4 regions of the Mesorhizobium sp. WSM3873 genome follow, and region 2 is predicted to be linked to each of the others. Evidence: riboswitches for the same ligand, from Rfam matches in the RefSeq annotation. Region 2 holds a riboswitch; each other region holds the start of a gene.
The links. Region 2 has a riboswitch for cobalamin ahead of A9K71_RS19710 (CbtB domain-containing protein). Riboswitches for the same ligand answer to the same signal wherever they lie in the genome.

Region 1: linked by a shared signal. The riboswitch ahead of metE (5-methyltetrahydropteroyltriglutamate--homocysteine S-methyltransferase) and the one ahead of A9K71_RS19710 (CbtB domain-containing protein) in region 2 are both predicted to bind cobalamin.
Region 3: linked by a shared signal. The riboswitch ahead of A9K71_RS15430 (HoxN/HupN/NixA family nickel/cobalt transporter) and the one ahead of A9K71_RS19710 (CbtB domain-containing protein) in region 2 are both predicted to bind cobalamin.
Region 4: linked by a shared signal. The riboswitch ahead of bluB (5,6-dimethylbenzimidazole synthase) and the one ahead of A9K71_RS19710 (CbtB domain-containing protein) in region 2 are both predicted to bind cobalamin.

Annotation. Positions count from the first base shown of each region.
Region 1 is NZ_LYTM01000014.1:4,477-9,928, reverse strand. Features, by position in the region: gene A9K71_RS12250 (NAD-dependent succinate-semialdehyde dehydrogenase) at 1-248, shown strand, start outside; gene A9K71_RS12245 (HAD-IIA family hydrolase) at 745-1,518, shown strand; cobalamin riboswitch at 2,283-2,483, shown strand; gene metE (5-methyltetrahydropteroyltriglutamate--homocysteine S-methyltransferase) at 2,572-4,926, shown strand.
Region 2 is NZ_LYTM01000034.1:3,922-9,373, forward strand. Features, by position in the region: gene A9K71_RS32680 (SRPBCC family protein) at 1-256, opposite strand, end outside; gene A9K71_RS32685 (aromatic ring-hydroxylating dioxygenase subunit alpha) at 256-831, opposite strand; gene A9K71_RS19705 (gamma-glutamylcyclotransferase) at 972-1,658, shown strand; cobalamin riboswitch at 1,729-1,927, shown strand; gene A9K71_RS19710 (CbtB domain-containing protein) at 1,964-2,143, shown strand; gene A9K71_RS19715 (CbtA family protein) at 2,159-2,956, shown strand; gene cobU (bifunctional adenosylcobinamide kinase/adenosylcobinamide-phosphate guanylyltransferase) at 2,949-3,470, shown strand; gene cobO (cob(I)yrinic acid a,c-diamide adenosyltransferase) at 3,472-4,101, shown strand; gene cbiB (adenosylcobinamide-phosphate synthase CbiB) at 4,108-5,097, opposite strand; gene cobD (threonine-phosphate decarboxylase CobD) at 5,096-5,452, shown strand, end outside.
Region 3 is NZ_LYTM01000021.1:29,760-35,211, reverse strand. Features, by position in the region: gene A9K71_RS15450 (xanthine dehydrogenase family protein molybdopterin-binding subunit) at 1-135, shown strand, start outside; gene A9K71_RS15445 (MoaD/ThiS family protein) at 198-443, shown strand; gene A9K71_RS15440 (group 1 truncated hemoglobin) at 484-984, opposite strand; gene A9K71_RS15435 (HWE histidine kinase domain-containing protein) at 1,301-2,770, shown strand; gene A9K71_RS15430 (HoxN/HupN/NixA family nickel/cobalt transporter) at 3,309-4,376, opposite strand; cobalamin riboswitch at 4,466-4,657, opposite strand; gene A9K71_RS15425 (hypothetical protein) at 5,172-5,452, shown strand, end outside.
Region 4 is NZ_LYTM01000023.1:314,718-320,169, forward strand. Features, by position in the region: gene A9K71_RS17160 (pirin family protein) at 1-634, opposite strand, end outside; gene A9K71_RS17165 (DUF2277 domain-containing protein) at 643-909, opposite strand; gene A9K71_RS17170 (exodeoxyribonuclease VII small subunit) at 1,104-1,355, opposite strand; gene A9K71_RS17175 (histone deacetylase family protein) at 1,359-2,285, opposite strand; cobalamin riboswitch at 2,400-2,578, shown strand; gene bluB (5,6-dimethylbenzimidazole synthase) at 2,621-3,358, shown strand; gene A9K71_RS17185 (hypothetical protein) at 3,389-4,369, opposite strand; gene A9K71_RS17190 (TetR/AcrR family transcriptional regulator) at 4,514-5,104, opposite strand; gene A9K71_RS17195 (MFS transporter) at 5,226-5,452, shown strand, end outside.

The DNA of each region.
Region 1 (5,452 bases), on a different contig from region 2:
AGGTTGTGCGTGAGGCCAACGACACGATCTACGGCCTCGCCGCCTATTTCTATGCCTCGAACCTCAAGCGTGTCTGGCGCGTTGCCGAAGCATTGGAATACGGCATGGTTGGCATCAACACGGGGCGTATGTCTTCGGAAGCGGCGCCCTTTGGCGGCATGAAGCAGTCGGGCATCGGGCGGGAGGGTTCCCGCCACGGGCTCGAAGACTACCTCGAAATGAAATATCTCTGCATGGGCGGCATCTGATCTCTAACTGGATGGACACTCGAGCGGCGCAGACACAACCAAAGGGATGATCGAGCGCTTGGCAACCTGTTGCGGATGGCTTCGGGCCGTTTCCGTGCCCCCCGGCGCCTTAAGTATGCATCTAGACGCCCGGCTACGTTGAGTCCCTCTAAAGCGAGGAGGCAAGGTGCCACCAGCGGACGGTAGGTTGCTCACTTATCCAAGCGCGGTACGTCTCCCCAGGCCAGTGTCTGCTGCAACTAAGAAGGCGATTGTGCATCAGGTGCGCTGAGACGGCGAATGTAGCCAACCCGACGGTGAAGGGCGTCCGCACGGCGAATTGGCGCCACCGAAACGTTTACGCCGCAACCTCCTTATTGCCGCACGGCTAACTGAGCCCCCTTCGCGCATCGCTCTGAATCGGTACAGTCGCCGGCATTCTCGCCTGGAGAAGATTCAGTGACACAAGACGTGCCCAGGCCGTGCATGCACGAAAGACATTGAGGGTTGAGATCCAATGATTACAGCGCATCTGCTCGACATGGACGGGGTCCTGGTCCGGGGCGGCCAACCGATTTCTGGCTCGGTCGGCTATGTCGCCGGGCTAGTCGCCAAGGGTGAGCCGTTTCAGATCTTCACCAATAACTCGCGGTTCACACCAGAAGATCATGCCGAGCGTCTAAGAGCGGTTGGCTTCGCCGTGCAGCCAGAGCACATCTACACATCGGCGCTCGCCACCGCGCGGTTCATGGCACTGCAAAAGCACGGATCAACCGCCTATGTCATCGGCGACCACGGTCTGGTCGAGGCCCTGCGGCAGGCAGGCTGCCGAATAACGGAGTTTGCCCCCGAATTCGTGGTCCTCGGAGACACCACTTCGTACCATTACGAGCAGATCGCAACAGGCGCCGAGCTTGTGGCGAAAGGCGCGCGTTTTCTCGCCACCAATCCGGATGCGACTGGCCCGACCGAGCGGGGCTCCCATCCGGCGTGCGGGGCTGTCGCGGCACTAATCGAGAAGGCCACCGGCCGTCAGCCCTATTTCGTCGGGAAGCCGAACCCGTTCATGATGCGCGGCGCGCTCGACCGGCTGGGAGTACGAGCTGTCGATACCATCATGGTCGGGGACCGCATGGATACCGACGTGCTCGCAGGGCTGGAATCGGGTCTGAGAACAGCCCTTGTGCTTACTGGGGTGACCAAACTGGCTGACATAGAGCGGTTTCCATTCAGACCGGACTACGTGGTCGAGTGCCTTGCCGATCTGGACCAGATCATAGTGAACCAATAAGCCGAACGCACCCCTACACGAAGACCGACGCTCCTCTACGTTCCGCATGCCGCCGTCAACCTGGGCAATGATCGGGAGGAACAGCCGGCCCGCATCCAGAAAAGAAGTGACAAGCGTGACAACTTAGTCGAAGTACACCCATGTAGGGCAAGCAAGTTCATTGCGAGCTTCACTGCTTTGGTTCTGGCGTGCCAGCGATCGCACCGGAGTTGATCCGGTGATTACCGGGTCGCCCGTTGTCGGATCTCGACGATGTCCGCGATGTGACATAACGCTTCCAGAGCGATTGCATTGTTCCGAGACGATTTTTCCCAGTTGCCACGACAGATGCAGTCCTGTGTGCAAGAGCACTGCGACGTCGCCGACCCGAGAAGGCCCACCTGATGATCACGCCGTTCCAACAATGCCGGCGCCGCCTCCAACTGAGCGCCGATCAGACGGAAGCCATCGCGCTTTCATTTCTCTGGTTGTCCCGGAAATGACTAATTCGAGTTTCGGGCCAACTGTGAATGCACCCGACGATGACCCCATCCTTGGCTTGAAGATGTGGGAGGCGAACGGGCACTTGGACGGCCGGTCAGTCGGCAAGCACCTGAAGCACTTCGGTGGAGCGCAGTTCGAGCGCGACGGGCGGCGCTGACCGCGATTTTCGACCGACCCGACGTCGTATGCGGCTTTGGGCGAAAGAGACCGATCAGCGCAAGGCATTCGCATAATCACATAAACATCTCGTTATATGGTATTGACAAGGAGCGAAGCGGCTGTGATTGTGCGCATGTCATGGTTCTCCGTGCGGCACTGCCGTAGCGGAGCTAAGAGGGAAGCCGGTGCGATGCCGGCGCTGCCCCCGCAACTGTTAGCGGCGAGCCAAGCCCATTGATGTCACTGAGGCGAACGGCCTCGGGAAGACGGGCAGAGGCTTTGACCCGCGAGCCAGGAGACCTGCCACGACGAACAACGTCCACGGGCGGGGGTCTGGTGGTCGCGGTAGCTCGGCTTCGTGCCGCCTATTCGCGGGTTCCTTTTCCCCCGCCCCAACCATCGGGGTATGGCATGACTGTCTCTCAACGAATTCCTGTAGCAACGCTCGGCGTGCCGCGTATCGGTCGACGGCGGGAACTGAAATTCGCGCTTGAAAACTACTGGTCCGGAAAATCTCCTGCTGCCGACCTGCTCGCGACGGAGAAGACGCTGCGTGCCGCTAGCTGGAGGGAGCAGCACGATCGCGGCGTGTCGAAAATCCCGTCCAACGATTTCTCGCTTTATGACCATGTGCTCGACACAGTCGCCATGGTCGGCGCCGTGCCGGCACGATACGCCTGGACTGACGGCGAGGTCCCACTCGATAACTATTTCGCCATGGCGCGCGGCAATCAAGGTCAGGCCGCGGATTGTGGACATGCCGGTGACGAGCCTGCGGCCAATGGGCATGGCCTTGCCGCGATGGAAATGACCAAATGGTTCGACACCAACTATCACTACATTGTGCCGGAACTCACGGACGATCAGAGCTTTGCGCTCTCGTCGGCGAAACCGGTCGATCATTTCCTCGAGGCCAAGGCGCTCGGCATCCACACTCGCCCGGTCCTGCTTGGACCAGTTACCTTTCTCAAGTTGGCGAAGTCACCTGAGGAAGGTTTCAACCCTATTGCGCTCCTGCCACGGCTGCTGCCCGTCTACGAGGAGCTCCTGCAGAGGCTGAAGCTCGCGGGAGCCGATTGGGTGCAGATCGATGAGCCGGCGCTCGTGCTCGATCTGATTCCCAACGAACGAGATGCGCTCCAATTCGCCTACTCCCGGCTGTCGAAAGCAGCACCCGAGTTGAAGATCATGGTCGCTACCTATTTCGGATCGCTGGGAGACAATCTCGAGACCGCAATTTCTCTGCCCGTGGCGGGACTGCACGTGGATCTCGTGCGCGCTCCAGGGCAGTTGGAGGCCGTCGGCCGGCTCGCGCAGAAGGAACTTGTGCTCTCGCTCGGGCTGATCGACGGCCGCAACGTCTGGCGCGCGAACCTGCCTGCCATATTTGACCGCATCAAGCCGATCGTCGCGGGTTGGCCGCTGGAGCGGGTGGAGATTGCTCCGTCCTGCTCGATGCTGCATGTGCCGATCGACCTGGACATGGAGACGGCACTCGATGCGGATGTGAGGTCGTGGCTCGCCTTCGCAGCGCAAAAGACCGACGAGCTGGTCGTGCTCGCCCGTGCCCTGGCCGAAGGCCGGGACGCAGTCGCCGCCGAACTGGAGGCGTCGGCTGAGGCTGCCGCCGTTCGCTCGACATCCGCGAAGGTGCATGATCCGCTCGTCGAAGGCAGGCTCGCCAGCATCAAGGTCGGCATGACGCGCCGGAAGAGCGCATTTGCCGTCCGCTCCAAGCTACAGGCCGACGCGTTTGACTTGCCCTCTTTCCCCACCACGACGATCGGCTCCTTCCCGCAAACAGCCGAGATTCGCAAGGCGCGGGCAGCTCATGCCAAAGGCCAGCTGAGTTACATCGACTATGAAGCGTTCCTGAAGAAAGAGATAAAAACCGCCGTTCGCTGGCAAGAAGAGATCGGACTTGACGTGCTGGTCCACGGCGAATTCGAGCGCAACGATATGGTGCAATATTTCGCCGAGCAGCTCTGCGGCTTCGCCTTCACGCAACACGGGTGGGTGCAGAGCTATGGCTCGCGCTTTGTGCGCCCCCCGATCATCATTGGAGATGTGTCGCGACAAAATCCGATGACACTAAATTGGTGGCGATATGCCCAGTCGCTGACGCTGAAGCCGGTGAAGGGCATGCTTACCGGCCCGGTGACGATCCTCAACTGGTCGTTCGTCCGAGACGACCTTCCGCGCTCAGCCGTCTGCCGCCAGGTCGCGCTTGCCATTCGCGATGAAGTGAGCGACCTCGAAAAGGCCGGCGCCAAGATGATCCAGATCGACGAAGCCGCACTGCGCGAGGGCTTGCCGCTGCGCCAGGTCGAATGGGAGGCCTATCTCGACTGGGCCGTCGAATGCTTCCGGCTGGCTTCAACGGCCGTTTGCGATGCGACCCAGATCCACACCCATATGTGCTACTCCGAGTTCGGCGACATCGTGGACGCGATTGCCGCGATGGATGCCGATGTAATCTCCATTGAAACCTCGCGCTCGCAGATGGAACTGCTCGATACGCTTCGAACCTTCAAGTATCCGAACGACATCGGTCCTGGCGTCTATGACATTCACTCGCCGCGGGTCCCGGAAGTGGGCGAAATTTCCAACCTCATCATGCTGGCGCGTGATCGATTGTTGGACGGCCAACTGTGGGTGAATCCCGACTGCGGCCTCAAAACGCGCAGATGGGAGGAGGTCCGCCCTGCCCTGGCGAACATGGTGGCTGCGGCACGCGCAATTCGGGAAAAAGCGCAGACGGCGTAAGGGCCGGGTGACACTCGCCGGCGGTGAGCAGCGACGCTGCACCCCGGGCGAAGGAGGTTTGAGTCTATCCGGCTCACCCAAAGAAATCGAGCTGCCGCGGACGAAGCGCCTCGGCAAGCTCGGTCTGGTCGGGGCATTGTTATGGCGCGTCCACGCCAGCTGTTCCAAAGGCGGGCGTTGGCGGGCGATCGAAGGAGGCCGGCCCTCAAATGAGCCGGCCAGAAAACAGACGGCTCACCGCCAGTCATTTTCGGATTATTTGGTATCGGGATAGTCCAGTATCACTATCATCTTTCCGATCATGATCGCCGAAGCCCCGTTCCCGACCATCGGGAGAGGCGTCGGCGATCACGCGGCGCCGGTCCGCGGAGCGTGTTCCGGGAAACCGGATGCAGCACTAACCTGGGGAACGTTCAAACAGCCCTTGTGGAAACTATTGACGCGGCATCGCGCTCTGCCATCTGCAGCGGACCAACTCCCGCGCAATGGCCCGTCTGCCTCTGTCTCCAACCGCCGCAGGCGAGCC
Region 2 (5,452 bases):
GCTCGGCCGGCGTCAGCCCAGCAAAGACCGGTCCATGGACGCGTCCGTCGCGCGACCAGGTCTCGGCGCCGGCGCGCAGGCCGCCGGAAAACTCCGGCGCATCATTATCCGCATAGCGCGCCCATTCCGGATCGTCATGCCTCGCCATCAGGCCGCGGCCATAGATCGGCACCAGCCGCGACAGGTCCTTATGGACGCCAGGGCAATGCAGGCATTCGTTGAAGTTCTCCCAGAAGATTTTCCAGTTGCAGTTCATCACCTTGGTGAGCCGGTGCCCGGGGACGAGCGTCTCCAGCGGCCAATTCGAAAGATCGCGGGAGGCGGAGTCGAAGGAGGCTTCCGCCGAGCCATCGGATCCTCTGCGAGATTGATGAAGACGAGGCCGCGCCACACTGACAGCGCCACCCGGTAGAGCGGATAATTGTCCTTGTTGAAGCCTTCGGGCAGCGATTTCGATGGGATACGGACGAGATCGCCGCGCAGCGAATAGGTCCAGGCGTGGTAGGGGCAGGTGAGCAGCCTTGCCTTCAGCCGCCCTTCGCTTTCCTGGCAGAGCTGCGAGCCGCGATGCCGGCAGGTGTTGTGGAAGGCGCGCAAGCTCCCGGTCTCGTCGCGCAGCACGACGACCTCCTGCGAGCCGATACGCGCGGTTCGAAAGGCAAGAGGTTCCGCGAGATCGGCTTCGCGGCAAACCATGAGCCAGCTCCGATACCAGATCGCTTCGAGATCGAGCCGGTAAGCGTCGGCTTCCCGATAGGCGCTTGCAGGCAATGTCGGCTCGAGGCTGGTGAGGCCATTGTAGCGGCTGTGTTCGCTAGGATTTGGCTGCATGAGCGGCTCCCCTTGGCTGATGACAGCCGACACCCGGGCAGGACCGTTGTCAATTGCGCGGCCATTGTCGCTTCCGGGTGCTGCCCTTAAGGTCACTTCGTAATCGCCTGCGGTTCCGCCGGCTGCCCAGGATTGCAAGCATGCCTGCAAGAACGATGTCGCTGACCGTGGAACTGGTCGCCCGCTGTTTTCGCGCGGTCGATGACCCGGGGCCCGACCCGGATGCCGAGCATCTCGTGGACAGCGACTATGAAGCCATGCTGGATGCATTCGAGGCCGAGCTACCTGCAACCGAGCCTCTCTGGCTGTTCGGCTACGGCTCGCTGATCTGGAAGCCCGAGATTGAGCATGTCGAGGAGCGCGTCGCCGTGGCACGCGGCTGGCATCGCTCCTTCTGCATGAAGATGACGCGCTGGCGCGGCACCAAGCAAAGCCCCGGCCTGATGATGGCGCTGGATCGTGGCGGCCAATGCAAGGGCGTTGCTTTCCGCCTGAACGGTGGTGACCGCCGGCAGGCCTTGGACAGGCTTTTTCGCCGCGAGATGACGCTGAAGCCGACCAGCTACCGACCTCGCCTGCTGCAACTCGCAACCGACAAGGGACCGTTGAGAGCGCTTGCCTTCGTTATCAATCGCAAAGGCACGACCTATGCCGGCCCACTCAACGAAGACGAGGTGGTCGACAGGCTGGCGACCTCGTGCGGCCACTGGGGTTCAGGCGCCGACTATCTCTACAACACCGTGAAGAACCTCGAACAGCGCGGTATTCACGACCGCCATTTGTGGCGATTGCAGCAGCTCGTCGCCGAGCGGATCGCCGGATCTTAGTCCGAAACCGGTGCCGCAATCACGCTGCGGCGTGACGGAATTTGGTTTGCCGGTCGCGACGATTCTGCCTATAGTCGATGGCGTCGTCGGTTCCGTTTTTGGAGCCAAGAGGGAATGCGGTGAGGGTGGAGTCTTTGCCCTAAGCCGTGGCTGCCCCCGCAACTGTGTGCGGTAGTCCTCTCCATAGACCACTGAGGTTTGTCCTCGGGAAGGTGGGGAAGGGTGCGAATCCGCGAGCCAGGAGACCTGCCGGCGACAGGAAAGTTGACTTCGATGCCCTCGGGTGGAGGGCGAAAGGACAAGACATGAATACCGCTTCCGTCGCCCTCGGCGCCTCCGTCTCCTCGCAGTCGCGCATCATGCAGCTGGCTCTCGCCGCGCTGCTCGGCATTTTCGTCGTCGGTTTTGTCGGCTTCTCGCACATCGATGCGGTCCACAACGCTGCCCACGACTATCGTCACTCGATGGCTTTTCCCTGCCACTGACGAAGGCCCGATATCATGAATCTGTTTCGCAACGTCGTGTTCGTCGCGGCGATCGCAGGGCTCGTGGCGGGCATCGCGCTTGCCTGCATGCAGGCCTATGCGACCGTGCCGCTGATCCTCAAAGCGGAAGTCTATGAAAAGGCGGGCGGCGGTCATCACCACGACCATGCCGCCAACACTGGAACTGGCACTGCCATGAGCTCGGCCGAACCGGCGGGCAATGCGATGAGCAGCGCCGCTCCTGCGTCGACGGAAGCGGCGGCTCCGACCGAGGACGAGGGCTGGGCTCCGGCCGACGGCTTCGAGCGCTTCGCCTTCAACGTTGTCGCAAACATCGTCACCGGCATCGGCTTCGCACTGATCCTGGTCGCGGTGTCGGAATTCGCCGGTGGCATCGGCAGCTGGCGCCAGGGCGTGTTCTGGGGCCTTGCCGGTTTTGCGGTTTTCACGATCGCGCCCGGCCTCGGCCTGCCGCCGGAACTGCCGGCCATGCCGGCGGCGGAACTTCTGCCACGCCAGATCTGGTGGATTTCGACGGTGGCCGCAACCGCGGTCGGCCTTGGATTGATCGCCTTTCGCAAGTCGCTGCCCTTGGCAATTCTGGCGGTCGTGCTGATCGTCGCTCCGCACGTAGTCGGCGCGCCGCAGCCCGTCAGCTTCGAGACGGCGATTCCCGAGGGGCTGCACCATCAGTTCGTGGTGGCGGTGACCCTCACCGATCTGGTCTTCTGGCTGGTGCTCGGTGCGGCCGTCGGTGTGGTGCGCGGGCGCTTCACCGGTACATCGACCAGCCTGCGCGACAGCTTTGCCTGATCGCGCGGACGGCCATCTGACCTTCATCATCGGCGGTGCGCGCTCCGGCAAGAGCGCGCATGCCGAGTGCCTGGTGGCGGCAAGCCCGTCGCCTTGGGCCTATATCGCCACCGCGCAGGCCTATGACGAGGAGATGCGCGAGCGCATCGCGCTGCATCGCTCGCGCCGCGGCAAAGGCTGGGTCACCGTCGATGCGCCGCTCGACCTGGTCCGCGCGCTCGACGCCTTGCCCGATCACCAGCCGGTGCTTATCGATTGCCTGACATTGTGGCTGAGCAATCATATGCTGGCGGACCACGATATCGAGGCCGAGTGCCGGCGGCTCTCGGATGTGCTTTCGCAGCCGCGCGGACCGTGGTTTGTGGTCTCTAACGAAGTCGGGCTCGGCATCGTGCCGGACAATGCGCTGGCGCGCCGGTTCCGCGACGCCGCCGGGCGGCTCAACCAGCAGGTCGCGGCTGTCGCCGACAGCGTGCTGATGATGGTGGCGGGGCTGCCGCTCAAGGTGAAGTGACATGGGCGAGATCAAAGACACGATCATCGACGACAAGGATGCCGAACGCCATCGAGCCAAGATGGCCAAGCGCAAGGCGGTGCAGGATGCCGAGGTGGCCGGCAAGACGATCGAGAAGGGACTGCTGATCGTCAATACGGGGCCGGGCAAGGGCAAGACCACGGCTGCGTTCGGCCTGGCGCTGAGGATGCTCGGCTACGGCAAGCGCGTCGGCGTCGTCCAGTTCATCAAAGGCAAATGGCACACGGGCGAGAAGGATGCCTTCGCCGCCTTTGGCGATCGCGTCGTCTGGCACGCGATGGGCGAGGGCTTCACCTGGGAGACGCAGGACCTGAAGCGCGACATTGCCGCCGCCGAGGCTGCCTGGGCGAGGGCGCTCGAGCTGATTGCCGACCCGTCAATCAGCCTCGTGGTCCTCGACGAGCTCAACATCGCTCTGCGCTACGACTATCTCGAGCTGGAAAAGGTGGTCGCGGCGCTGAAGGCGCGTCGCGAGGGCTTGCATGTCGTCGTCACCGGCCGCAATGCCAAGCCGTTGCTTGTGGAGGCCGCCGATCTCGTCACCGAGATGGGGCTGACCAAGCACCATTTCGCGGCCGGCGTGAAGGCGCAGCAGGGGATTGAATTCTGAGGCGCCTTAGCCGCCGATCAAAATGGTCAGGTAGATCACCGTCGCCGACAGAATCGCGAACAGGCCGATCAGCAGCCCGTCGGCGACGCGATAGAGTTCCAGCGCCTGCCTTATGTCGGTGCTTTCGGCCTCGCGCCTGCCGCCTTCGCCCATGAAGGCATCCTCGACGACTTCGCCGCCATAACTGCGCGGTCCGGCCAGGGCGAGCCCCAGCGCGCCGGCCATGGCGGCTTCCGGCCAGCCGGCATTGGGCGAACGGTGCTTCTTCGCGTCACGCCGCATGACCTGCCAGGCGTTGCGGGGGTCGGCGCCCTTGACGATGAAGGCCGCCAGCACAATCAGCAGGCCGGTGAGCCGCGATGCCGGCAGGTTGACCAGGTCGTCGAAGCGAGCGGCCGCTCGGCCGAAGGCCTCGTATTTCGGTGTGCGGTGGCCGATCATCGAATCAGCAGTGTTGGCGGCCTTGTAGGCAGCACCCCCGGCCAAACCACCGACACCGGTCCATATGGCGGGCGCGACGATCCCGTCGGAGAAATTCTCGGCCAGGCTTTCGATCGCGGCGCGGGCAACGCCCGCCCTGTCGAGCTTGTCCGGATCGCGGCCGACGATGCGCGAAACGGCGATGCGGCCGAGCGTGAGGCCGCCGGTCTCCAGCGCATCGGCGACATCCTCGACATGCTCGGCGAGGCTCTTCTGCGACAGAAGCGAGGAGCTGAGGATGGCCGCGATGACCAGGCCGGACGGAAAGATCAGCCAGAGCAAGACATGCAGCGTCAGGCCGATCGCCGCTGGCACCAGCAGGATTACCAGAAGCGCCTGGACGCCGCGGCGGCGACGCAATTCGTCGGAATCGGTGGCGCGGTTGAGCCTGCGATCGAGAAAGGATATCAGCCTGCCGATCCAGGTTACCGGATGACCGATGGCGTTGAACAGCCAGTCCGGATAGCCAAGGGCACGTTCGATGGCGAGTGACAGGAAAGCGATCAGGATCGACATGAAGCTTCTAAGCGGAGCGGTTGCAGCGGTTGATCACGGCGGCAGCCTTGGCCGGGCAAGCGCGCTCTTTCCTCATGCGCCGCAGCCTTTCCTTGACCTCTCGACAGGTATCAATCCGCACTCCTATCCGCTTTTCGATCTGCCCGCCACCGCCCTGTCACGATTGCCCGAGCCAGGACGACTGCGCGAATTGGCCGAAATTGCGGCCAAGGCGTATGGCGCGCGGTCGGCGGCGCATGTCGTGGCCGCGCCCGGCACGCAGATTTTGTTGCCGCGGGTCGCTTCGCTGGTGAAGCCAGGCAAGGCACTGGTGCTGGGTCCAACCTATGCCGAGCACGCCAGGGTGGCCGCGATT
Region 3 (5,452 bases), on a different contig from region 2:
GGCGAGACCTCGATCGTGCCGCCGCTGGCGGCGATCGCCAACGCGGTGTCGAACGCGGTGGGCGTGCGCATGAGCCACATCCCGATGTCGCCGCCGCGGATTCTTGCAGCGCTCGAGGCCGAACGGGAAGGCTAGCATGCTGAAAAGCGCGAAGCGGTTTTCAGCTCACGTCACGGTCCAATGAGGATCAGGCGATAATGGTCCAAGTCACGCTCTGGGGCTCGCTCAGCGCCGCCGCCGGAGGCAAGGACAAGCTCGACATCGAGGCCAAGGACATCAGGGAGCTGTTCCGCAAGCTTGCGGAACAGCATCCCGCGTTCGAACCCCTGCTCGATCGCGGCATCGCGGTCGCGATCGACGGGACGATCTATCGCGACACCTGGTCGAAGGAACTGCCGCCGGGGGCGGAGATTTTCCTGCTGCCGCGGCTGGCGGGTGGATAGGCGGAGCGGCCGACCGCCTTCGCCGGATTCGCGCTGAGCCTCACCCCTTTTTGACAGAGCCGGCAGTGACCTCATCCTTGTGCGCGGCAAAGGCTTCCAGGACCTCGGTCTTTTCGGCCTTCGGAACCTTGAAGCGGTCGAGCGTCCGCCCCAGTTCCGCTGCGACCTCGTCGAATTCGGCGGGAGAAATCTTCAGCTCCTTGTGGGCCTCCTCGAGGCCGAGCGGCGTCGCGCCCGGCTCGGTGGCCACGAACTTGAAGGGGCCGCCGGAAACATCGCACACCCACAGCGTACGCATGAACTTGAGGCCCGGCAGCCGTTCGAGGTTCTTGGTGTGCCATTTGCGCAGTTGCGGGTTCTTGGACTTCTTGCCGACGATGGGGTTTTTCACGACGGCGTCGCTGAAGTGATCGACCACGGCTGCGATGACGAACACGCCCCCCAGCCGATCGTATAGACTCTTGTCCGGCGCGGTCTGCTTGGTCTGCGCCAGCGCATCGCCGGCGGGCAACATGGCGGTCGACGCGGCCGCCGCCAGCACGGCGACGACGCTTCGTCTCGAAAGAGAGGTCGAAACAGCCGTTTTCATCTCTGGTACCTCCGTTGGGCCAGAGCCGGCCGCTCTGGCGGCTTCAATGCGTGATTGCGGGACATATGCACTTTGCCTCAAACGGCATCGTATGAGGAACTAACGAAACTGCGCCCGAAATATTCCTCCGGCGGACCGGCAGCCTGGCGTCTATTCACGATGGCTAAAATTTTGCGTGACGGAGACGGATACATAAACGGCGTCGCGCGTTAATGCGCCTATGGCTGACGGGCTCTTCCATGAATCGTGGCCTCGCGGAAACGGCGAGATGGCGCGATTCATTCGTGAATATCCCTGGTCGGAAAGCCCGCTCGGGCCGATCGAGACATGGACGCTCAGCCTGAGGACGACGGTCGACCTGATGCTCGCGGCCGAAGCCCAGATCGTGCTTTTCTGCGGGCCGGAGTTTGTCGCGCTCTACAATGACGCCTACGCGCCGACCATCGGCGACAAGCATCCGCGCGCGCTCGGCCGTCCCGCCGAGGAAAACTGGTCCGAACTCTGGACCGACCTCGAGCCGCTGCTGCGCGGAGTTCTCGAAACCGGCGAAACCTTCTCGGCCAGGGACCGGCCTTTCTATATCGAACGATCCGGCCTGGTCGGCAAGACGGTCTATTTCGACATCTCCTATTCCGCGGTGCGGGCGCAGGACGGCACGGTTGAAGCCGTGCTCTGCATCGTTTCGGAGACCACGGCCCGGGTGCTGGCGGCAGCAAAGGTGCGCGAAAGCGAGCAGCGGTTTCGCGCGCTGGTCAATGCCAGCTCCGACGTGGTTTACCGGATGAGCCCGGACTGGCAGGAAATGCATGAGCTGGACGGCCGCGGCTTCCTGTCGAGCGCCCAGGGGCCGGCGATCCGCTGGCGCGACGAATACCTGTTCCCGGAAGACCAGGCGAGCATCCAGGCGGCGATCGAGCGCGCCATCATGGAGCGCGGCGTGTTCGAGCTCGAGCACAGGGTGCGGCGCGCCGACGGGTCCGCCGGCTGGACCACCTCACGGGCAATCCCGATCGTCGATGACACCGGCAGCATCCTGGAATGGTTCGGCATGGCCGCCGACATCACCGAGAAACGGGCGAGCGAACAGCAGATCCAACTCTTGATGCGCGAGGTGAACCACCGCGTCAAAAACCAGTACGCGGTGATCCTTTCCATGATCCGCGAGACGAGCAAGCGCGCGACCGACCCGCGCGCGTTCGAACACCAGATCCGCGAACGCATCATGGCGCTGTCGCGCTCGCACGACCTTTTGGTGCTGAACGACTGGCGCGGCGCGGGCATGGCCGACCTTGTGCGCGAACATCTGCGGCCGTTCGGACACGAAGAGCGCATCTCGCCATCCGGGCCGGACGTGACGCTGCGGCTGAACGCGGTGCAGAACATCGGCATGGCGCTGCATGAGCTGGGCACCAACGCGACGAAATACGGCGCCCTGGCCGGCGACGCCGGAACCGTGCGAATGGACTGGCGGGTAGCCCCGGCCCCCGAAGGCAGCGACTTCGAGCTGGTCTGGGAGGAACATTTTTCCGAACCTGCCGCGGCCGCGGATGCCAAGCCGCACAAAGGCTTCGGCAGCGTCGTTCTCCAACGCGTCGTCCCCACCAGCCTCTCCGGCAGCGCCTCCATGGAACGGCTGCCCGGCCTCGTTCGCTGGACGCTCTCGGCGCCGCTCCCCAACGTGGTTGTCGCCCGCGGGGCGGAGCTGGACGGCGATGAGCAGATCGGCGGGCTGACGTGACGCCGGTTTCATCCTGGGAGACCGAACAGGGCGGCTCGCCGCCACGTCGGAAGCTCGCTGGCGCCGCCGAGCCCTCGCCGTAGCGCCGTACGCCGAATGGCTTGCGCTGCTCCCATTTTTGCTTTCCCCTTCCCCACTTTTTTAGAACAGAAAAGCGCCAGCTTTTCTGTTCTGGACTCTGGATATTTGGACTCTGGATTCTGGCTTATGGATTATGGGGCTTATCCCAGGCCTTAACCCCTGGCTTATCCAAGCGCAGAATTCCATCAAACTTCCAAAGGCTTGGGCTACGGGTCCTCAGCATGCCTTTGAAGCGCGTGCGCACGGGCCGGCGATCTCCTGTTGCTGTCTGGCCAACAGTGAACAAAATGGGAACAAAAATGTCAAGCCGGGCACCGCTGACAGAGCTGGCGATCGTCGCCTTTGCCGTCATCGGCTTCCTGTTGCCGAGGCGCTTTAAGGAGGCAGGCTGGCAGCCGCCGGGATCTGATGGCAGAGAGATGCGGCTGGCCTGCTGCAGCCAGCCGCGGCCGGCGGCTTATGAATTCTTTGCTGCGGATCCGATCTCCACATCGTCCAGCCCCTTGGCCTTGTAGACGACGTAGGAGATCGCCCAGGCGGCGATGAAGATGCCGATAATGGCGAAGCCCAGATTGTTGAAATTGTCGTTGAGCGTGCCGACGCCGTTCCAGAAGCCGCCCGACAGACCGAGCTTGTCACCGATCAGGCCGAGCGCCTCGATGCCGCCGATCAGCACTGCGACAAGGACCGACACCAGGGTGATCGTCATGTTGTAGTACAGTTTGCGGATCGGCTTGACGAAGGCCCACTCATAGGCGCCGAGCATCATCACACCATCGGTCGTGTCGACCAGTGACATGCCGGCCGCGAAAAGCACCGGGAAGACCAGAATGGCTTCGAACGGCACGCCCTTGGCCGCTTGTGCCGCGGACACGCCGAACATGGCGACTTCGGTCGCGGTGTCGAAACCAAGGCCGAAGAGGAAACCAAGTGGGAACATGTGCCAGCTGCGCGACACCAGCCGGAACATCGGGCGGAAGACGCGGGCCAGGAAGCCGCGATTGTTGAGCAGCAGGTCCAGATCCTCCTCGACAAACGCCCCACCGGCCCGCACCCGCCGATAGCTTCTGTAGATCGAGAAGAAGATGACGATGTTCATCGCCGCGATGGCGAGCAGGAAGAGTGCGGAAACGCCGGTACTGATCGTGCCGCCAATCTCCTGAAGGCTTTGGAAACGGCCGAGCAGGGACGTTGCCGCCGCGATAGCCGCAGCGACGATGACGACGATCGTCGAATGGCCGAGTGCGAAAAAGAAACCGACGGAGACCGGCCGTTTGCCGTTCTGCATCAGCTTGCGCGTGACATTGTCGATGGCCGCTATGTGGTCGGCATCGACGGCATGGCGCAAGCCGAGGCCATAAATGACGAGAGCGACGCCAAGCAATGTCGGCTTGTCCTGGAAGGCGACGAAAGCCCACAGCCACGCCCCGACGTTGAGAATGGCGAGCGCGCCGTAGATTGTTATCAGTCTGGCCTTCAGGTCGGGCGCGCTTTTGTTCAGCATTTTCGATAGTTGGATCAGCATGGTTCTGCCTTTGACGTTGCCTGTCATCGCAGGGAACTCGCCCCGCCGTCCGGCCAGGCGCGCACACCGGATCACCCCGTCCGATGTTCTGCTTTGACGTCCATGATGGCAGGTCTCCTGGCTCGCGGATTGCCGCCGCTTTCGCCTTCCCGGCCCATGCAGCCAGTGGCATCGTGAAAACGGCATGCCGCTTACAGTTGCGGGGGCAGCCACGGCTTTGGATTTCTCCGCACCGCGTTCCCTTTTGATCCCCGAAGGGAACCATCAGCGCGAATTCGCCACACCGCGGTTGGCCAGTCAATCGACAACTCCGACGGCCAGAGGCCCCTCACGCCATCGTGACGAAAGGATTGCGGCAGGCGCTGCGAGGCGGGATGACGCTATCGTTGGCCCGATTGACCACAAGTAGGCCAAGCGGAAGGTTTCTACACCATTACATCGCGCTAATGTAAGGCTATCGTTATGCATCTTCCTGGCAAGAGGCGGCGGAAAGAAGATAGTGCTGTGTGAAGAACAAGCTGCGGCCTTTTTCTTAGTCACCCAAGCAAAAGAGAACATTTCCATTCCACAGCTGTGGATGGCCGCCTACTGCGCGCTCGCATAGCCAGCAAATATGTGCTCTACTCGCCGAACCTTGGGAGGCGGGACACAATGTATCGGGCTGTTGCTTTAATTGCCGCGCTGGCTCTAGCTGGCTGCGCAACTACATCAGAGATGCCGCTGGCTCCAAACGTAGTACGGTTGGATACTCACGCTAGCGGAGCTCTTTTCACTGGGTCTGCCGGCGCGATCACAATGAAGAAGGCGGCTGAGGCAACTCTGTCTCGCGGCTATACGCACTTTCGGTTTGAGCAAGCTTCAACTGCCTCCGGCTCCAGGTTTGTCGGTATGTCCAGCAATACGTTCGGTAGCGCAAATGCAACGGTAATGGGCAGCACGGCTTACGGTACTTACAGTGGAACAACCATTAGCACGCCCATGTATGCTCCGACGGCTGATATCGGTGTCACGGTCATAATGTTTCATGCCAATGAACCAGGCGCGCAAGGCGCTTTTGATGCCGCCGAAGTTCTGAA
Region 4 (5,452 bases), on a different contig from region 2:
GTTCCTCGGCGTCGCCGGGGATTTTGACGCTGGCGCCCGCCGCCAGCCGCAGATCGGCATAGAGCGTTTCCGAGGCGGGCGCGACGGGCGAGCGCAGCCCGGAAAATTCGCCGATGACGACGCGGCCGCTAACGCCCTCGGCATCGATTTCGGGCAGTTGGACGACCGACGTGTTCGCGAACACCGGGGCGATTTCTTCCTTGCTGTCCGGCAGCGCCAGCCAGGTCTGCAGGCCGGAAATCGACATCGGCGCGCCGCGCAATTCCTCGGGCGTGCGCTCGGAATGAACGATGCCGCGGCCGGCGGTCATCAAATTCACGTCGCCCGGCGCGATCACCATTTCGGTGCCGAGCGAGTCGCGATGCCTGATCTTGCCGTCGAACAGATAGGTGACGGTGGACAGCCCGATATGCGGATGCGGGCGCACGTCGATCGCGTGGCCGGCACGCAGGATGGCCGGGCCCATGCGGTCGAAGAAGATGAACGGACCGACCAGCCTGCGTTTCGCCGTCGGCAAGGCGCGGCGAACCTCGAAGCCGCCAATGTCCTTGGCGTTGGGAATGACCATCAACTCGATCTGGTCGCAGGCGAAGGCGTCGCCGGCCTCGGGATCGTTGCCCGGAAAGAAGCTCATGACCGGCGTCAGGCGAAGCGGAGCGCGGATCGGGCCTTCGCCTTGGCGGCCTCTTCCTCGCGGTTGCGCGGATGCTGGGTGGTTTCGAGGCTGTCAAGCAGCTCGCGCGCGGCGGCGGCGATCGCCTCGACGGCGTGGTTGAAGGCATGCTCGTTGCGCTTGGACGGCTTGGTCGCGCCGCTCAGCTTGCGCACGAACTGCAGCGCCGCGTCATGGACCTCGTCGTCGGTCGCCGGCGGATCGAAGTTGAACAGGGTCTTGATGTTTCGGCACATGCTTTAACTCCTTACCTGCTTTCTGCCCGAACCGGTCTGACATTGTGCACCGAGGTGTGTTGAGATTCAGGTCAGACCGAGCGGAAAATGGCAGGTTCCGAGTGCCGGAGCGGAGCGTACTTGAAAGCATCTGAGCACCGGAACCGCAGGAAGCCGCCGTTTGCAGGCCGGCCTCACCTGAATCTCAATATACCTCACTCGGCGTCGAGCGGCTCCGTTCCAATCGGCTTGCCGTCGCGCGAAAGCCTGATCTTCTCGACCTTGTCCTCGGCGGCCTTGAGCAAGCGGTCGCAATGAGCCTTCAGCGCCTCGCCGCGCTCGTAGATCTTGATCGACTGGTCGAGCGGAACGTCGCCGCGCTCCAGATCATCGACGATCTTCTCCAGCGCGTCGAGCGCCTGTTCGAAGCTCATCGCCTTGACGTCTTGGTTAGCTTCATCAGCCATCATTCATCCCTTCATCAGCCGCCCGACATGGGCGGCGACCGAAAATGCCAATCCTTGCAGATCGTAACCGCCCTCCAGCAGGCTGACGAGCCGGTTGCCGCTGTGGCGCCCGGCGCGCTCCATCAGCTGGCCGGTCGCCCAGTCGAAATCATCCTCGGTCAGGTTGATCGCGGCCAGCGGATCGCGATGGTGCGCATCGAAACCGGCGGAAATGATGATCAGATCCGGCTGGAAGGCGTCGATCGACGGCAGCACGCGCGACAGGAAGGCGTCGCGGAACGTGTCGCTGCCGGTGCTCGGCGCAAGCGGCGCGTTGACGATGTTGCCGGCGCCGGTCTCGCTCTTGGCACCGGTGCCCGGATAAAGCGGCATCTGGTGGGTCGAGCAATAGAGCACCGACGGATCGTCCCAGAAAATGTCCTGCGTGCCGTTGCCGTGATGCACATCCCAATCGACGATGGCGACGCGCTCGGCCAGATGCTTCTCCTGCGCATAACGGGCGGCGATCGCCGCGGTGTTGAACAGGCAAAAGCCCATCGCGGTCGCTTTTTCGGCGTGATGGCCGGGCGGACGCGCGGCAACGAAGACATTGGCGGCACGGCCCTCGAACACATCGTCGACTGCGGCGTTGGCCGCGCCGATCGCCGTCACCGCCGCCTGCCAGCTTTTCGGGCTGGCGCTGGTGTCGGCATCGATCGAGACGATCCCCGTCTCGGGAATCGCAGCGCGGACACGGCCGACGAAATCCTCCGGATGCGCGTAAAGGATCGTCGCCTCGTCGCCTTCCGGCGCCTCGACGCGGTCGAGGGCCGAAAAAGCCTCGTCGTCGAGCACGCGCTCGATGGCGCGCAAACGGTCGGGCCGCTCGGGGTGGCCGGGCGGCGTGAGGTGTTCCAGGAATACCGGATGAGTGTAAAGACGAGTGGTCATGGCGCCTAATCTAGGCACCTGTCGCACGGATAGCCATGTTTCAGCGCCGAATGATTGGGGAAATCGCGCCCAATCGTGTCGCTGGCGGCATTGGCCCGGCTTCGGCTTCGCGATAAGGTCGCGTCGCTGCCTGGTGCCCGCAACGCGGGAGAATCGGGAACACGGTTGAAATCCGTGGCGTGCCCAACGCTGTGAGGGGGACCGCGCCGGCAAACGCCACTGTCCCAGACGGGAAGGCGCCGGATGCGGGTCGATCCCGAGCCAGAAGACCGGCCCGGCAGACATGGTCATCCGCATGGTCAGGCGGAGGACTGCTTATCGCAAGGGGACAAGCGATGCAGGCACGAACAGCCGCCGCCGGCGGCGATGACTTTGACCAATTGGCGCGCGACGCCGTCTACCGAGCCATGTTCACCCGGCGCGACGTGCGCAGCCATTTCCTTGCCGACGATCTCGACGACAGCGTTTTGGCGCGGCTGCTCACCGCGGCACACCACGCGCCGTCGGTCGGCTACATGCAGCCCTGGAACTTCATCGTCATCCGGGACGCCACAAGGCGGCGGCAGGTGCGCGACCTGTTTTTGGCCGCGCGCGAACAGGAACTGCCGGCGATCGAGGTGGAGCGGCGGGCGCTCTACCGCAAGCTGAAGCTCGAGGGCATCTGCGAAAGCGCGCTCAACCTCTGCATCACCTGCGACCGCCAGCGCTCGAAGAACTCGCCGCTCGGGCGCTGGCACAATCCGGAGATGGACCTCTACAGCACCGTCTGCGCGGTGCAGAATTTCTGGCTCGCGGCGCGGGCGGAAGGCGTCGGGGTCGGCTGGGTGAGCATCATCGAGCCCGAAGCACTGAAGCGACTGCTGTCGATCCCCGAGCACGTCACGCCGATCGCCTATCTCTGCGTCGGCCGCGTCTCGGAATTCGCGCCGAGGCCCGACCTCGAAGCGCATGGCTGGGGCAAGCGCCTGCCGCTGCCCGAGCTGGTGATGAGCGAGACCTTTTGCGGCGCCGGCGAGGCGCCGCTCAAATCGGCGATCGCTCGCCTTGGTTCCCGTGAAGGGGCGAAGCCGTGATCAGGCGGCCTTCGTGGCCGGGGCTGCTGCTCAAGCGGTCCTTGGCGAATCCCAGCGCGAGCCGCCGAAGGGGCTGAGCGCCTTGTCGCGCAATTCCCTGAACTTGGACGAGGCTTCGGCCAGGCGCCGGTCCCATTCCGGATTGGGGACCTGGCCCTCGATGGTGGCGAAGTAGACCTGCATCAGCGAAGCGATGGCGAAGGGCTCGATGAAAGCCGCCTTGAAGGCCCAGGCGAAGACGATGGCCAACACGAAGGCCCAGCCGGCAAGCTGGCCCGGCATGGCCCAGAGGATCGCGGCGGCGGGCGCCAGCATCAAAAGGAAAATGACGAAGGAAACGCCCCACATGATCACCGCCAGCCAGACGGCGTTCTTGACCATCAACTTGCCGTTCTGCGCGTAGAGCACGACGCCTTGCCTGGCGGTCTCGAAAGGCGAGTTGGAATTGGTGCGGATGTTGTAGCCGAGGATGATCTCGTCGACATAGGTCAGCGACAGGCGGATGACGGTATTGATGAAGCTCACCAGACCGCTTAAGCCTGGAATGGGTAGGAACGCAGCAACGCCGCCGATCAGCCCTGTGATGGCGCGGATGGCGCCTTTCACCAGCTGGTCGACGACGAAAAGGATGTTGGCCTCGGCGAAGCGCTTCGTCACCACTTCGCGCGCATAGGCGATCTGGCCCTGGCCGTCGGGAACGTCCTGCCCGTCGATCAGATGGACCATGACGGCGATATGGCCTGCCTTGAGCACATAGAGAATGTATTCGCGGATCCAGTAGACGGCGATCGAGACCACGCCGAAGCCGACCACCCCACCCCACAAGGCAAAGGACATCGGCCCGTCCGGATCGGTCGAGATGTGGCCGACGCCGTAACCGACGCTGGCGCCGGTGCCGGTCGCTGTTATGTAGGCCACCGTGATGCCGAAATAGACGATGATGCGAAAGACGATGAACGGCCACGTCCGCATCATGATGGACACCGACCGGCCGATGCTGAAGTCCCACATGGCCCCGACCCTCCGCCTCAGAGAATTGGCGGGAGAGGATGCGCTCGCTCCTGCCAAAGTCAATGTCGGAGGGATTTTGAGCGGGGGACAATTGTCTGAGGCAGCGCGGACCCGAGTGATTGCCCGCAACGCCGCGACCGGATGCTATTTGGTTTTCAGGCCTTCCAGCAGCTGCTTGAACGCCGCCACAACCTTCTTCGACGTCGCTTCCGGATCCTTGGCATTGGCGATGCGCTGCGAGGCCTGGCTACTGGCGCCGTTGATGAGCCGCGCTGCGGTCTCGGGATCGAGATCGGGAACGACGACGCCCTCCTCCTGCAGCTTTGACAGGTGATCGGTCATTGAAGCCGTGCAGGCGCTGGCGTTGGGCCACTGAGCCGGATCGCCGAGCACGGCCGGGCCGTCCCTGAACATGATGCGCTGGATTTCCGGCTCAAGCGCCATCTCGATATAGGTGGTGCATTCGTCGACGAAATGCTGCCAGCGAGTAGGCGCCCGCGAGGCCACCTCGTTCACCCGCGCCGCCATCTCGGCGTCAATCTCGGCGATCACCGCCTGCAGCAGCCCCTTCTTGTCGCCGAAATGATGATAGAGCGCGCCGCGCGTCAGACCCGCCGAAGCGGTGAAATCGTCCATCGAGGCCTCGGCATAGCCGATCGTGCCGAAGGCATGGCGCGCGGCCGCGATCAGCTTGGCGCGCGTCTCGGCGATCATCTCCTTGCGGGGCTTATGCATGGCTCCTGGCCTTATTCACATACGCGTCGTATGCTAATTGACATACGCGACGTATGAACTATCTGACATTCATACGCTGCGTATGTAATTGCGGCGCCTTCCCTTGTCGAGGAATGGGACCATGCGAAACCCATATTCGGAAATCTTTCGGGCTCCTGGCACGAAGAGCTTCGCCGCGGCAGCCTTCATCGCCCGGCTGCCGATCGCCATGGCGCCGATCGGCATTGTGGCGATGCTGTCGCAAACGCATGGCGAGTACTGGCTGGCCGGCGCCGTCTCGGCCACATACGCTTTGGTCAACGCCTTCCTGTCGCCGCAGGTCTCGCGGCTGGTCGACCGCCTCGGCCA